3 regions of the Microbulbifer weihaiensis genome follow, and region 1 is predicted to be linked to each of the others. Evidence: predicted binding sites of a transcription regulator. Region 1 holds the regulator's gene; each other region holds the start of a gene.

Region 1 (5,497 bases):
GGCTGGCAGCAACCGCATCCTGAAGAGCGCCGCGCGCTCAACCTGCGCGAGCGATCCCAGGCCCTGATCCGCGAAGTATTGCTGTGTGGCAAAGGGCAACCCTGGGTGTACGCCCGCAGCGTGTTGCCCGAACGCACGCTGGACGGCCGCAGCCGCTACCTGCGCACCCTGGACAACCGGCCGTTGGGGGAACTGCTGTTCAGCCAGCCGGATACCCGGCGCGGGCCCATTGTGCTGAACCGGCTGGAGCGCAACCCCAAATGCCGACTGGCCGAGCTCGCTGGCATGGCCCCGCAGGCCTGGGGGCGCCGCTCCACCTTCTGGTTACACGATAAACCATTACTGGTTGCAGAGACCTTTCTCAGCAGTTTCAATCCAACCATGCCCCCGATGACCTGAACGCCTCCAACAAGGTACGGATGTAAAAGATGCAAGTGATCAGCCAACAGATCCAACAACGGTGGCCCCTGGCCCTCCCGTACTGGCAACTGGCCCGCCTCGACCGGCCAATCGGCTCGCTGCTGCTGCTGTGGCCGACCTGGTGGGCACTGTGGATCGCCGCCGAAGGCTGGCCCGGGCTGCACCTGTTCAGCGTGTTTACCCTTGGGGTCATTTTTATGCGCGCCGCCGGGTGCGCCATCAACGACTTTGCCGACCGCAGGATCGATGGCCACGTGAAACGCACGGCCACGCGCCCCCTCGCAACCGGCGCCGCCACCCCGAAAGGCGCACTGTTGCTGTTTGCCGGCCTCAGTGTCGCCGCCTTCGCCCTGGTACTGACCACGAATACACTCACAATCCTGTTGTCGTTCGCCGCCCTGGCACTGGCGTTTTGCTATCCCTTTGCCAAACGCTATACCCATATGCCACAAGTGGTGCTGGGCGCAGCCTTCAGTATGGGCATTCCGATGGCTTTCGCCGCCGCAACCGGCGAAGTACCCGCGGTGGCCTGGCTGATCTTTACCGCCAACCTGCTGTGGACAGTGGCTTACGACACCTTTTACGCCATGGTGGATCGGGACGACGACCTCAAGATAGGCGTCAAATCCACGGCAATCCTGTTTGGCGAAATGGATCGGGCCATGACTGGCAGCCTGCAGGTGATGGTCGTGATCGCGCTGTTGATGCTGGGCGACCGGGCAAACCTGGGCGCGCTGTATTACTGCGGTGTCGCCGGCGCCGCGGTGCTCTTCGGCTTTCAGCAGTGGCTGATCAGGGATCGCCAGAGAGAACCTTGCTTCCGGGCCTTTCTCAACAACAACTGGGTTGGCGCCGCGGTCTTTGCAGGAATTTTTTTCCACTATCTGACCAGTTAGCGCGATTTCTCTGATTTTCTCGTCGTGATCCAGCGGGAGCTGTCATATATTTGTCATCAAAGTGCCGTTAAATGGCCACTCTAAGGAAGAGTCAGTTCGCTGACGACGCAATCAGTTAGGGTATGGCAGACAGATGCACAGCAAGACGATTCTGATAGTCGACGACGAAGCCCCGGTCAGGGACATGTTACGGATTGCGCTGGAGATGGCGGATTACCGCTGTCTCGAAGCGGAAAATGCCCAGGCTGCACACGCGCTGGTTATCGATGAAAAGCCGGATCTGATCCTGCTGGACTGGATGTTGCCCGACGTCTCCGGCGTAGAGCTGGCCCGCCGCCTGAAACGCGACGAACTTACTTCGTCCCTGCCCATCATCATGCTGACAGCCAAGGGCGAGGAAGATCACAAGATCAAGGCCCTCGAAACCGGCGCCGACGATTACATCACCAAGCCGTTTTCCCCCCGCGAACTCGTCGCGCGCCTGAAGGCGGTGCTGCGCCGGGCCGGCCCCAGCACACCGGAAGAGCCCCTGACCGCCGGCGGCCTGGTACTGGATCCGATCAGCCACCGGGTCACCATCAACGGCAATCCGGTTGATATGGGCCCCACCGAATTTCGCCTGCTGACCTTCTTCCTGTCGCACCAGGAGCGCGCCTATACCCGCACCCAACTCCTCGACCACGTGTGGGGAGGCAATGTGTACGTAGAGGAGCGCACCGTGGATGTCCACATACGCCGCCTGCGCAAGGCGCTCACCATTGACGGGCACGAGCGCTATATCCAGACTGTCCGCGGCACCGGTTACCGCTTCTCGGTACAGACCGTGGAAAGAGTATAATCTCTGACCCGCGCGCGACCGCACGGATCACTGATCCGTTCCGGAAGCAGCAAAGTACAGGTAACAGGCAAAGGCCGCTGAAAGCTTTTTGGGGTAATGCTGTGCAACCTGTCGCCAGCGGGGGCGTAAACCCGCTCGGTACTTTGTTTTCGCAGCTTTCACATTTTTTGCTTTCGCATAAAGTCTGCAGGTTTCTCCATGCCCATGGAGTTTCACGCAACGAAACAACAGATGGCCCAACCATCATGCTCGATCGCAGTATTGGCGAGTTCGCACGCTTCGTCGTCATCGCCCTGGTTACTACCATTCTCGGCTTCTCAACCGGGCACTGGTGGCTGGCGCTCTGCGCTGGCCTGACCGTCTATCTTTTCTGGATTCTCTGGCAACAGAATCAGTTCGACCGCTGGCTGTCCAACGGGCGGCGCGGGCCTGCACCCACCAGTTTCGGGGTTTGGGGCGACATCTCCGACGACTTCTATCGCCTGCAGCGCCGCCACCGCAAGGAAAAGCAGAAGCTGCACGCCATGCTGCGCCGGGTGCAGGACAGCACCAGCGCGCTGCGCGAAGGCATCGTAGCGCTGGAAGACGAGGGCAACCTCGCCTGGTGGAACCCCGCCGCAGAGCAGATGTTGCGCCTGCGACCGGATGATGCCGGCCAACCGCTGGTGAACTTCGTGCGCGACCCAAGGTTTGTCGAACACATGTACCAGCGCGTGGTGCTGCAAAAAACCGCCAATCAGGAGCCCATCACACTTCCGGCCCCCGGGGATGACTCGCGTATTCTGCAAATGGAAGTGACCCGCTTCGGGCAGGATGAGGCACTGGTGATCGTGCGCGACATTACCCGGCTGCACAATCTGGAGCAGATGCGGCGCGATTTCGTCGCCAATGTATCCCACGAACTGCGCACGCCACTGACGGTGATCGCCGGCTATCTGGAAACCTTGCAGAGCAGTGGCCAGGCCCCCCGGAACTGGGATCGCCCGCTGGCGCAGATGAGCGAACAGACCACCCGCATGACCAGCCTGGTCAACGACCTGCTGCTGCTGGCCCGCCTGGAAACCTCCGAGCGCGACAGCGGCCGCGACAAGGTCTCTGTGCGCGAGCTGATGGAACGTGTGGCCAGCGAAGCCCGCGCGCTCAGCGGTGAACGGCACGCGCTCACCGTGGAGTGCGACGAGGATTGCATCCTGACTGGCGACAGCGGCGAATTACACAGCGCTTTTGCCAACCTCGCGTTAAATGCCGTGAAGTACAGCCCGGACGGCGGCCCGATAGAACTGCGCTGGTATCGCGATGATCGGGGCGGACACTACGCGGTGAAAGACTGCGGTATCGGCATAGACCCTGTGCATATTCCCCGTCTCACGGAGCGCTTCTACCGCGTGGATGCGGGCCGGTCCCGGGAGAGTGGCGGCACCGGCCTCGGGCTTGCGATCGTGAAACACGTATTACTGCGTCACAGTGCTTCCATGAGTGTGGTCAGCACCCCCGGACGCGGCAGTACCTTTACGCTTAACTTCCCGGCGCACAAACTGACAGCCACCACCTCTGCCTGAACAGAATTCACGGCAATAAAAAAGGGGCCTCAAGGCCCCTTCTTGTTGTACCGATGCCAACCCGTGATTAAAGCTCAATCCCGAACTGCACCGCAGCACCCAGAGTGTCATCAGAAGACTTGATGGCCGATACGTGCAGCTGCAGCACATCGAACGGCGAGAAGCCCACGCCGAGCGTCATCGCGCCGTCAAAGGTGTCCTTCAGGTCGTGCCTGTAACCAACGCGCAGCTGTGCCCAGTCAAACAGGTCCACTTCCGCACCCAGGCGCGCAACCTGCACTTCGCCGGCTCCCTCGAAAAGCTCCACCGCATTGAGGTCGAGATCCGCGAGCAGGGTAAGTACTTCACCCGTATAACCAAAGCCTGCCGTCACCTGCGGATCCAGCTGGATTTTCAGTCCTCCCAGCGTCTCGTATTCCTGCGCCAGGCTGTTACGCACCGACAGACCGCCCTGCAACTCACCCCAGTTGATGGTGGCACCCAGGTCGAGGTTGAAGTTGCTGTGCTCCAGGGTGTAATCATCTACCTCGAAATCGTCGTCATCGAAATCCGCCACGGTCTCAATGTATTCGATGGTCTCAACCTGCTGGTGCTTTGGCGTGGCACCCAGGGAAACCTGGTACTCACCAAAAGTGAATGTACGGGCCATCGCAACGCCCACTTCCCGCATGCTGTAACCAAAAGCGCCAGCTTCGGACTGAAGGTCGTTTTCGTCGAACAGCTGTTCACCGAAATTACTCAGCAGTTCAACGTCGGCATCCGCCAGGTTAATTTCGGTGGAAATGAACGCAGACTGGCGCACAAACAGCAGGCCGGAAACTGCACTGCCGGGGATGGCGATAGTGAGCTGCGCACCGGCGTCCAGCGTCAGCCGCGATTGATCCAGCGCGCGCAGGGAGTCGAGAATGAAATCCGCATCGCCCTGGTTCGCCGTCATGCCATCGATCTCGTCGAGGTAGTCCGTCAGGTCTTCCGCGGTATCAATGAATTCATTCTGGTCATTGGCGATCACACCAAAATCCAGTGTCAGCGCGAAGTCGTCGTTTTCCTTGAAATTGGTGGCGGTCGCCGGATTGACCAGCGCGCTGTAGCTGTAGTCACCGCCGGCAACCCCAGCACCAGCCATTGCACTGCCGCGTCCGGAAAAAACTTCTGCGGCTACCGGCGCCGCCCCCAGAATAGCCCCCGCAGCAACAATGCTGGCAATTCGGTTCTTGATCCACATGATCAACCAGATCCCTTCGTAAGTGTTGTAAGAAAATTTTTGTTTTGCGCCGGTTATTAGCATTATTGGCGGCGCCAAAATACACGCCCGGATCGGCGTGATCAACGTTCCGAAAGGAATTTTTGTGACCTGGTCGGTGGAAACCAACCAGAAATGGATGGGCGTAGACGAAAGATAGTGCCAGGGTAGCCCTATTAAAAAGGCCACCCGAATACGTAAGTGCTTACTCCAGCTCTTGCAGCGCGCACTGTTCACCACCGGCGCGGAAGAAGGCCTCACCAGGCTCCACCGCCTCGACAGCCACATCACCTATGGTTACGTGCACCAGTTTTCGGCTGCTGTTGCGGATCATCACATGCTGTCGGCCCTGATCGTCCCTTGGCAGCTCGCGCTCGCCAGTCAGACCGTCACGCAGGGCTCGCAGTTGCGGAACATCGCGATAGCGGTCGAGATCCTTGGAGAGCTTGCGCTTCATCCGTTCCGATTCTTCCAGTGCGGCCGCAGTCTCGCGGTACTTGGCAAAGAAAAACACGGCGGCAATGGCGGCCACGATGGCCAG
Region 2 (5,497 bases), on a different contig from region 1:
TACCGCAACATGGATCTGAGGAAGTACTACTAGTGGGGGTTTCAGCGAGCAGCGCCAACTGGCGCAAGCCCCTGGCAGCACTGCTTCATTTCAGCGTGCATATCGGCGCGGCGTTGCCGCTGGTTTGGCTGTTTTACGCCATAAATGCCGGCCGTCTCGGCGGTGATCCCGTGGTGGAGCTTATCCACTACCTGGGCCTGGGGACGCTGCGCCTGCTGTTGCTGACCCTGCTGGTGTCACCGTTATCGAAGTGGCTGGGGTACGGGCAGCTGAACCGCCTGCGCCGGCCCCTGGGACTGTGGGCCTTTGCCTGGGCCAGCTTGCATTTCAGTGCCTGGATGGCATTGGACCTGGGGTTTGACTGGTCACTGATAGGCAGTGAGCTGGTGAAGCGCACCTATATCCTGCTGGGCTTTTCCGCCTGGCTGACGCTCCTGGCGCTGGCGATCACTTCACTGCCGATACTGATGCGGCGCATGGGGAAAAACTGGAAAAAACTGCACGGGCTTCTGTATCCGGCGGTACTGCTGGCCTGCTGGCATTTCTGGTGGTCGGTAAAAAGTGGCTGGATCGAACCGGCCATCTACCTGTGCCTGGCATTGCTTCTCCTGGTATGGCGACGTGAAGGGGTAGTACGCTGGTTGCGGAGCTTTCGCTCCGCATAGGGGGATTCGCCAGCGACCTGCTGGGTTGACGTGCCGGGTCTAAATGCCGCAAGACGGTAGCCGGCACTTTGGCCCAGAGCCGTGTTTCGCCTTAGCTGCCGATTTCACCGCCATCCAGACGGCGGATTGCCAGCACGGAGGGGCGCGGAGGCAGGGTCGGGTCGTTGTCGGGCCAGCGGTGCATCGGCATGTCGTAACTGGAATGGCGGCCGTCCGCCGGATGCTGTACCGATACAAACAGGGTCTTGCCGTCCGGAGTGAACTCCGGACCGCAGATTTCCGCGCCTTGCGGGCAGCCGAAAAAATGTTTCGGTGCTGCGCGCAGTTCCCCTTCGGTGGCCATTGCCCACAGGCCATCGTGGAAGCCGAAACTTTCACAGCCATCCGTGGCGATCCACATATTGCCCCGGGGATCGAATGCCACATTGTCCGGGTTGGCAAACCAGCCGTGGGCGGAGATGTTCCCGGGCTGCTGCTGCCCATAGGCACCGCGCTCGCGAGGGTCTTCTGCATTGGGGTTACCGCCCAGCAGAAACGTATTCCAGCGGAAGGTATCGCTGGTGTGATCCCGCTCGCCAAACCGCCCCGGTGGCACGATTTCCAGTACGTGGCCTGCGGTATTACGCGCCCGTGGGTTGGCCGCATTTTCGTCGCCTGTTGCGCGCTTTTTATTCTTGGTCAGCATCACGTAGGTGCAGTCGTTGACCGGGTTGGTTTCCACATCTTCCGGGCGATCCATGGGGGTGGCCCCGAGCAGCTTGGCTGCCCGCCGGCAGTCGATCAGTACATCTGCCTGGTTGCGGAAGCCGTTGTCTTCGCTGAGTGGATCTTCGCCGAATACCAGTGGCAGCCAGCGCCCGCTGCCGTCTTCGTTGAACTGTCCGGCGTAGAGTGTGCCTTCGGTAAGCAGCGCACGGTTGTGTGCCGATTCGCCCGGTAGATAGACATTTTTCGATACAAACCGGTATACAAACTGGTGCTCGTCGTCGTCACCGCCATATGCGGCGACACGTTGTCCCGGTTTGCAGACCAGAGTGAATCCCTCGTGTTCAAAACGGCCGAGCGCGGTCAGCTTGCGTGGGGTGGAATCCGGATCGTAGGGATCGTACTCCACCATCCAGCCGAAGCGGTTCGGCTCATTGGGCTCCACGCGGATATCGAAACGATCGTCGTATTCGCCCCAGTTGCGATTGTTGTCGGCGATGCCGAATGCGTGATGATTGCGCGCCTCGCGCTCGTCGGCGATGCCATCCGGGTCCCCCTGAAAAGCACCACCAAATCCCTCTTCGGCAATGAGTACCGTGCCCCAGGGCGTTTTGCCGCCGGCGCAGTTGCCGACGGTGCCGAGTATCCGGCTACCGGAGGGGTCGGCGCCGGTTTTCAGGCGCTCATCCCCCGCTGCAGGCCCCACGGCGAGCATGCCGGTGGACAGGGAAATTCGCCGGTTGTAGGGACTGCCCTGGATCGCCCGCCAGCCGTCGGCGGTTTTTTCGATTTCCACCACACTGTGGCCACAGGCCTGCTGCTCGATCGCGACCTGCTTGGCGGTTGCCCCGCGATTGGCAGCGCTCTCATCCCTGTATCCGGGGAACATCAGGTGTGGTTGGGTGTACTCGTGATTCACGCACAACAGGCCGCGCTCACTATTGCGACTCAGGCAGTGGCGGTCGCCGTCACCGGGGCCGGCGGTCTCATCCAGCGGCATGAAAGCGATGAAGTCATTGTTGTAGCCGAAGCGTCGCCCCTGCTCTGCGGCGGTAAGCGTTTCCGGTGTGAAGGCGCCGGCGAAAGCGTCCAGTGGATCCCCCCAGCGCAGCAGCAGGTCGGCGGTGTATTCCTCCGGGATGTGATGGTGGTGATCGAGCCGGTGGGGGATTTCGGCAAAGCCGAGATTGTCGCGCGCCTTTTCGATACGCGGTCCACAGCCGGGCAGCAGGCCCACGCCCGCCGAGGCAACACCGGCGGCGCCCATGGCCTTGAACAGCGTGCGTCGTTTGGGGTTCGTTGGTTTGTCGTGATTTTTATGGTCGTCCGACATTGGCCTTGCCTCCGGATACGGCGAAATTATTTTGAATCATCAGGCGCCGCTGCAGCGCGGCGTGCTTTTCTATCTGGTAAGAAGGTTAGCTGCTGAATATGACAAATTTAAAAAAACGGTAACGCAACGTTCACACCCGAAGACTAGGCTCCGCCCCAAACAAAACAACCGCCAACAACACTATGGGACGGGGAACATGACCAGGTCTGTACTCAATTTCAAACTGGTGGCGCCGCTCGCGGCAGCAGTCATCAGCATCAATGCCGGCGCGCAGAACAGCGCACAGGAAAATGAAAGCACGCTGATGGAAACGATCGTGGTCACTGGCCAGGCGGCGAACGCCCGCAGTGATATCGAGCGCCAGCGCGCATCCAACAAGGTGGTTGCAGTGCAGACTTCCGAGGCGATCGGCGAACTGCCGGATGCCAACGTTACCGAAGCACTGCAGCGTATGTCCGGCGTATTCATCGCCCGCGACCAGGGCGAAGGCCGCTTCGTTGGCGTGCGTGGTATCGACCCGAACCTGAATGCCTCCACGATTAACGGCATGAGTCTGCCGGCGCCGGAAACCGGCAGCCGCGCGGTGGCCCTGGATGTCATCCCCTCTGACCTGCTGGCGAGCCTGGAAGTCTTCAAGACCCTGACGCCGGACATGAGCGCCGACTCCATCGGTGGTGCGATCGAGATCAAGAGCATCAACGCACTGGAAAAGGATGGCCAGACCTACAAGGTCACCATCGAAAACGGCTACGGCGAGCTGCAGGGCGAAAACAGTCCGAAAATCGCCGGTAACTACACCAATAAATTTGACCTGAACGGGCGCACCCTGGGGATTGCCCTTGCCGCCTCGCACCAGACGCGCAAATTCGGCTCCGAAAACATCGAAACCGATGGCGTGTGGGAAGCGTTCACCGCACTGGATGGCAGTGAAGGTGTGACCGCTGCGGAAATCGAACAGCGCGATTACACGGTTACCCGTGAACGTACCGGTCTCGCGGCCAATTTCGATCTCGAACTCTCGCAAGGCCAGCGTATTTACCTTCACTCCCTGTACTCCGATTTTTCCGATGAAGAACAGCGCCAGCGCAATTCTTACAAGCTGGACGAGGAAAACGACGATCCGGATTCCATTTCTGCCACGGCGGTCACCTGGTCTGACGCTGCATTGGAAAAAGAACTGAAAGACCGTTACGAGGAACAGGAAATCCTGTCCCTGGTACTGGGTGGCGAGCACGACCTGGATAAATGGGGCGTGGAATACGCACTGGGTTTCTCCCATGCGGAAGAATCGGAGCCGCACCGTCGCGATACCACTTTCGTGCAGGAAGGTCTGCAGCTGGGGTACACCAGCGCCGGCAAAATCCCGCAGATGTTTGCCGCCGATGCCAGTGCCCTGGATGCGGCCAGCTATGCACTGGACGAGCTGGTGATCGAAGATAACTTCACCGACGATGAAGAAGTCAGCTTCCGCCTCGATTTCCGTCGCGATATCGAAGTCGCCGGCAACCCGTCCGAGCTGAAGTTTGGTGTGCACGAGCGCCGTCGAGAAAAAACCGGTGACCTGAATGCAACCATCTATGACGGCTTCGGTGATGACTTCACCCTGGCGGACTTCGCCAATGGCAATATCGATTACGGCCTCGGTACCTTCGGCCCGGGCATCCACCGCGGCGCTCTGAATGCCTTTATCGATGCCAATATCGGCAACTTTGAAATCGATGAGACCGATACCGCACTGGACTCCGCGCGCGACTATGTAATGAACGAGGATATCTCTGCACTGTATGTGATGAACGATATCGATTTCGGTCGCGCCAACGTGGTGTACGGCGTGCGCTACGAAAGCACCGAATTCAGTGCCGAAGGTTATCGCGTTGCCGAGTCCGGTGAACCCATCGACGGCGCCGAGGAGCTGGCGGAAGACGTTTATGTCACTGCGGCGAATTACCGCAGCGATTACAGCAAGCTGTTCCCGAGCGTGAACTTCAAGTACGACTATACCGACAACATCGTACTGCGTGCCGCTTACACGGAATCCCTGTCGCGCCCGTCCTTCGGTGACCTGAACCCGTCGCCGGCGGCAATTGAATTCGACGATGGTGAGCTGGAGGTGGAAGCGGGCAACCCGCTGCTGGATCCCTATGAAGCGCGCAACGTCGATGTGTCTTTCGAGTACTACGCCGATGCTCTGGGCATGTTTTCCGTAGGCGCTTTCCACAAACAGATCGACAACTTTGTGGTGACTGCGGATGTTTCCAGCATCACCGATTACAGCCAGTACGTGGGCAGCCTGGCGGTGGAAGAAGCGGAAATCTTCCAGCCGATCAATGGCGACCAGGCAACCCTGACCGGCGCCGAGCTGGCGTGGACCCGAGGCTTCGACAACGGATTCCTGCTGCGAGCCAACGCCACCTTCACGGACTCTGAGGCCAGCCTTGGACTGGGTGCAGAGTCTGGGCGCAGCGACAAGGTCGCCCTGCCTTCCCAGGCGGATGTGGTGGCGAACTTCATCGTTGGCTACGAGCGCGATGCGCTGAGCCTGCGCCTGTCCACCGCGTACAAAGGCGAGCGCCTGCTGGAAGTGGATCTGGAAGATGAAGCCTTCGACCTGTACGAAGACAGGCACATGCAGGTGGATCTCTCTGCCAAGTACCGTTTCGACAACGGCCTGCAGGTGTTCTTCAACGCGGTTAACCTGACCGATGAACCTTTTTACGCCAATCGTCGCGGCTACAACGGCCAGTACGAAGAGTACGGCCCCAGTTATGTTCTGGGTGTGACCTTCAGCAGCCTG
Region 3 (5,497 bases), on a different contig from region 1:
TGCTTTGCAACAAAATAGTCACCGTTCAATAAAAATCCTGTCACACACACTCGCAACAATGTCCCGATCTTAAATCACGACGCCATCTAAGCGTGATTATGAAGCACCGCGCTGCTGTCCATTTGCAATCAACAACCGGCAGCGCGCAGACACCGGATTTGTTGCCGAATGATCACGAACATCTGTCACCTCATCGCGAGCCGGGAACATGGCGGGCTTGAAAAACACGTAGCCGACCTGTCACGCTGGCAAGTGAAGAACACCGACGCTCAGGTTGCCGTTATCGCCCACCCCAGGTATCTACACACGCTTGATGAGAAGATCCAGTTTATTCCCCTGAACACGGATCGCAGCCGCCATCACCCCAACCTCGTCTGGCGACTCGCCAATCAAATTCGCAAAGGTCACTACCAGATAGCCCACGGCCACGGCAGCAAATCGGCTCAACTGTTGGCGGCGGTAAAACCCTATACCGAAGCGCTGCAAGTCATTACCCGGCACAATGTGCGACACCCGAGGGACAAGCTGGCCAGCACGTTCGATGCGCGGATTGCCATCAGCGCCTCGACGGTGGCCAACTCCAAACTGGAGTGGCATGTCATACCCAACGGGGTGGAACACAGGTCACCCGCCGCCAACGCACCAGTTCTGGCGGACACGGTCCACCATCAGCCACTGCTGCTGGTGGCGAGCCGCCTGATAAAGACTTACGGTATCGACTGCCTGATTGATGCCATGCCACAGCTGCCGGAAGCGCGCCTTGTAGTGCTTGGCGACGGCCCGGAAAGAGAGGTTCTTCAGGCGCAATGCTGTGCGCTTGGTGTGGAGGAGCGCGTGGCTTTTTTCAGCGCTGACAACACGCTGGCGAACTTCCTGGAGATTGCCGATTTGGTGGTTATTCCCGCGCGCAGCGACGGTACCCCGTATACGCTGATCGAAGCACTGTTGCACCATTGCCCAGTGATATCAACGCCGACAGGCAATGCCCTGGACTACCTTCCCGAGGCCTATATCCTCCCCGATCTGGCGCCGACACTGGTTGCGGAGAAAATCCGCTGGGCGCTGGGCCGGCGGCAAAAAATGGAAGACGATTTTGCCGCACTGTTCGAGCACGCTGAGCAGGAACTTACCCTGGACAGCATGGCTCGTGCGACCTGGCGTGTGTACTCAAACCTGATCGCCTAAACCAGCAAACCACACAGCCCAGGAAACGAAGACATATCAGGACGCGCTGACCGCCGGGCATCCCGCGCCACAGAGCTTTTCATATAGCGACAGGGTGTACTGCGTCGTTTCGGTCAGGGAAAAGCCGGCAAAGTGAATCGCCAGGGGCTGTGTGAGAATCTCGAGCCCTGCAGCCACCAGAGCCGCAACTGTATTGTTTGCAACAACGCCCCGGGGAAAGCACCGTCCGGCAATTTCAGCCGCCGCGCCCCGCCCTTCAATACAGACAACCGGGCAGTTCATGGCAAGGGCTTCACTCACCACCCTGCCGTTGCTGAGCGGCTTGTCTGCCAGGTCAAATGTTATGCGCGCGCTCGCATAGAATTCCCGCATATCGCGGCGCGGCCCGAGAAACAGAACTTTCTCACTCAGGCCCATTTGCAGAGCACGCTGTTCAAGACGTCGGGCAAACTTTTCACCACCTTCAGGAATGTCGCCAACGACCAACCCAAAAACATCGTCCCGCTCCAAGCTGATCGCCGCCAGCATCTCGAGAAAGCGTTCCTGCCCCTGCCCCGGCGCCACCCTGGCCGGAAGCAGAAACCAATGCTTGCCCTCAAGCTGGGGAAAGTCATTGAGAATCCGCTGATGCCAGTGGCCAGATACCTTTGCATTGCTGTCCAGCTCACGAGTGTTGACCCCGCGGTAAATCACCTGCGGTTCGCGCTCTCCCAGTAGCTTGCTGTAGCGCTGGCGAAGATACGATGCCAGTACAGAGGATGCCGCAACAACCACTTCACCACTCGCCATTGCCCGGTTGCTCAGGCGACCGCGAAACAGCCCGGCAGTTGGCACTTCGTGGATTGAGGTGACCAGCCGCGGACGCTGGTTTTCCGGCAAGCCTTTCCAGGCTGCGCGGGCGATACGCGCCGGATAGGGCCCCCGCGCATGCAACACATCGGGCTGCAACGCGCGCAATTGCGCGCGTAACCGTCGCCCCAACAGCAGGTTTCGCAACAGGGAAGATTCGGCAATGGGCATTGCTATATGGCGACTGCCATGAAGTTCAAGGCGCGATACGAGCTCCCCTCCCGCCGAAATGACGATGGATTCGTGCCCCTGCTTGACCAGTTCCTGAGCAAATTCCAGCGCGGTGAGCGCCACCTCCCCGCCTTCCAGTGAGGGCAATACCTGAAGGATCCGCATAATTGTTACCCAGCCGTCCTTTGTTCTTATTCCATAATTTGACACGACGATTCTACCGCTGATTTCAACGCCATTGCGCAGAAATGTTATGACAACAACAACAGGTCACATTTTTGTCGCGATGCAGTAGCATGCTTTTTTGTGAAGCAAACACAATACCTGCCAATACATAAAAACGGAGCTTTCGGACACGATGAAAAAACCTGGTTTGGCACGAATAGCCCTCATGATTTTCAGTCTCCTGCTCTGCGCAACAGCCTCCGTGTATGCCGCAGGGGATCGCGGGGTATTGATGGTAGCTACCAAAGGAGCGCAAAAAATCTACCTGCTGGGCTCCATCCATCTTGCCGACCAGAGTTTCTATCCACTGCGGGACACCATCTCAAACGCGTATGAAAACAGCGACGCACTGGTAGTAGAAGCAGATGTCATCCGTATGGATTCCGATCCCGAATTGCAGCAAAAAATCACACAGGAATCTTTTTATCCAGCGGGTGACGAACTAAAGAACCACCTGTCTCCGGAAGTGTATGGCGAGCTGCAGGCATGGCTGCAGAAGCGTGGGATCCCCGCGCGTCTTTTCAGCCGCATGCGCCCGGCGATTGCCATGATTACCCTGAGTATTGTGGAAATGCAGGCCAGGGGACTGGATCCCAATGCAGGGATCGACCGCTATTTCCTGACGCAGGCGCACAGCCAGAATAAAACAGTACTGGAACTGGAGAGTGTCTTGCAGCAGCTGAAAATGCTGAATGAGCTGGAACAAGCGGAGCTTTACCTGAAGCAGACCCTGGAGCAGCTAGCGGAGATGGATCAGTTCGTTCCGCGTATTACAGAAGCCTGGAAAACCGGAGACCTGGAGGCGCTCTACGACCTGGTGTTCCGCGAAGACGCCAAGGAACACCCGGAATTTGCACAGCTGCATGAGCGACTGTTCTATCAGCGCAACCGTGAAATGGCGAACAAGATCCAGACTCTCAGCGCGCAATACGGAACACTGTTCGTGGTGGTAGGCGCCGGACATCTGGTCGGGGATAAATCCGTTACCTATTATCTGAAAGCGACTGGCTTCAACATAAGACAGATCTGACTTCACCCCAGTGACCTCCGGCAAAGAGCAGGTGTTTGCGGAGGTGTTTCCGGCAGCCTTCAGCGCCGAACTGGAATATTGGCGCTGCAAACCAGGCGCGCCAGCGCTTGCTTTGTCGCAGAGGGTTGACGAACATGCACCATAAGCCATCAGCGGAGATGGTCAGGGCGACCGCTCTGCGCATCGTGTTAGGCTGATACACCAAACTGGCGTCCCGTTTTGTTACAGAATTATTTCAATCTGTAATATTTATATTTATGGATGAGAAATACTTCAGAAATGTTTCTAATTTCTTGCAAGCTAATCAGGTTGCTAGAATCCCCCGCCATCGAAATACAGCCAAATGACACGGGATATTCAACATGGACCGCCTCAATAAGAGCCTGATGGCCGCCACCCTGACCAGCCTGCTCTCGGGCACCGCAGTAGCGGATGAAGCGACAACCAAGGGCAATCTGCAGATTACCTCCGACGACGGCAACTTTTCTGCCTCACTCGGCGGGCGTATTCACTTCGATACCTACCTGTTTGACACCGATATCGAAGATCCGGTCAGCACCACGGACTTCCGCCGCGCGCGCATTACCCTGAAAGGCAATATTTACGACTGGAGCTACGTGCTGGAGCAGGATTTTACCGGCGGTGACACCCTGAGCGGCTACCGCGATGTATTCCTGGCCCACAAGTTCCTCAACGGCGAAATCCGCATCGGCCAGTTCAAGCCCTTCCGCTCAATGGCGGAAATGACCAGTTCCAACGAGATCACCATGCTGGAACGCCCTTTCTCCAGTGCCACCGGCCTGTACGACGGCAACCAGTTCCAGCAGGGTATCGGCTGGACCGGTGTTCTGGACTGTTTCACCCTCGGCATGATGGCGTTCAACCTGCGGGATGCGGGCACAGCGCGCAATGAAGGCCTGGGCGCAGCGGGACGCGTGGCCTGGCACCCGATCAATACAGATAATGAAACCCTGCACCTGGGCACCTCCATCAGCTACGAGAATGCCAACCAAAACTCCCCAGACCTGATTGCGGAAGCCGACTACGCGGGTCGCCGCGGGCCGTCACAGGTAATGGCGCTGACTCCGGGTGATCTGGGCGGCGACGCCTCAACCGCCGCACTGGAACTGGCCGGCAGCTATGGCCCGCTCTACTTGCAGGCTGAATACGTTATCGGCAGCTTTGAGGGGAATTATTATCTCTTTGAAGACGAATTCGAAGATGAGTTTGGCGCGCCCGCTCCTTTCCCCTGCGATCCTGAGTTTGGCTGCTATATCGGCGACCAGACCATCCATACCTGGTATGTACAGGGCAGCTGGATGCTGACCGGGGAGCACAAGGCCTACAGCACGAAGCGCGGTGCGTTCAGCTCCGCCAAGCCCAGCGGTGACGGCTTGTGGGGCAGCGCCTGGGAGCTGACATTCCGCTACGACACCATGGAAAACCGCGATATCCGGCACCTGGAAGCCAGCAGCACAACGATCGGCCTGAATATCTACGCCAACCGCAATGTCCGCTTTATGTTCAATTACATCATGGGCGACGACGATTTCACTGGCGACAATACCGATCAGTTCGGGATACGCGCACAGATCGGCTGGTAATCCCTGCGCCTTACGACGCACACAAAAATGGCGAGCCAGTTGGCTCGCCATTTTTATTTGCAACCAACGCCAGTGAGAATCATCCCACCTGCTGGGCCCTGGCAGGATCGAACACCTCTACTGCTGCCGCAGCCCCGTGTGCACCCGCCTTCGGGTTGTAAAAACGCTGTAGCGACAGCTCTTTAAACTCTTTCGCCTTCACCACATTCCCATCCTTCACCGGACCATAGCCGCGGATCAAATCCGGGTAGCTGAGCAGCTCGATGGCGGCAGCGTGATTATTTGCGTTCAGCTTGGCCACCACTTCGTCGACCAGCTGCTCGTATTCACCGATCAGGCCACGCTCCATTTTACGCTCAGCGGTATAGCCAAACACATCCAGCGCGGTGCCACGCAGGAATTTCAGCTTCGCCAGCAAACCAAAGGCCTTGAG

The links. Region 1 encodes PhoB, which activates phosphate uptake and scavenging genes when phosphate is short. Its sites were predicted from a motif close to TGTCATAAANNTGTAACA; they were not measured.
Region 2: a site for PhoB is predicted at 2,801-2,818, ahead of ACNKU7_RS17820 (PhoX family protein). Genes of this name have one in related genera too.
Region 3: a site for PhoB is predicted at 3,681-3,698, ahead of ACNKU7_RS04820 (OprO/OprP family phosphate-selective porin). Genes of this name have one in related genera too.

What each region holds. Positions count from the first base shown of each region.
Region 1 is NZ_JBLWFL010000007.1:223,831-229,327, reverse strand. Features, by position in the region: gene ACNKU7_RS11190 (chorismate--pyruvate lyase family protein) at 1-399, shown strand, start outside; gene ubiA (4-hydroxybenzoate octaprenyltransferase) at 429-1,316, shown strand; gene phoB (phosphate regulon transcriptional regulator PhoB) at 1,450-2,154, shown strand; gene phoR (phosphate regulon sensor histidine kinase PhoR) at 2,400-3,713, shown strand; gene traF (conjugal transfer protein TraF) at 3,781-4,938, opposite strand; gene ACNKU7_RS11165 (hypothetical protein) at 5,162-5,497, opposite strand, start outside.
Region 2 is NZ_JBLWFL010000022.1:13,534-19,030, reverse strand. Features, by position in the region: gene msrP (protein-methionine-sulfoxide reductase catalytic subunit MsrP) at 1-33, shown strand, start outside; gene ACNKU7_RS17825 (protein-methionine-sulfoxide reductase heme-binding subunit MsrQ) at 33-665, shown strand; gene ACNKU7_RS17820 (PhoX family protein) at 757-2,703, opposite strand; gene ACNKU7_RS17815 (TonB-dependent receptor) at 2,900-5,497, shown strand, end outside.
Region 3 is NZ_JBLWFL010000004.1:26,205-31,701, forward strand. Features, by position in the region: gene ACNKU7_RS04805 (glycosyltransferase family 4 protein) at 169-1,185, shown strand; gene ACNKU7_RS04810 (glycosyltransferase) at 1,222-2,370, opposite strand; gene ACNKU7_RS04815 (TraB/GumN family protein) at 2,597-3,460, shown strand; gene ACNKU7_RS04820 (OprO/OprP family phosphate-selective porin) at 3,823-5,064, shown strand; gene ACNKU7_RS04825 (indolepyruvate ferredoxin oxidoreductase family protein) at 5,144-5,497, opposite strand, start outside.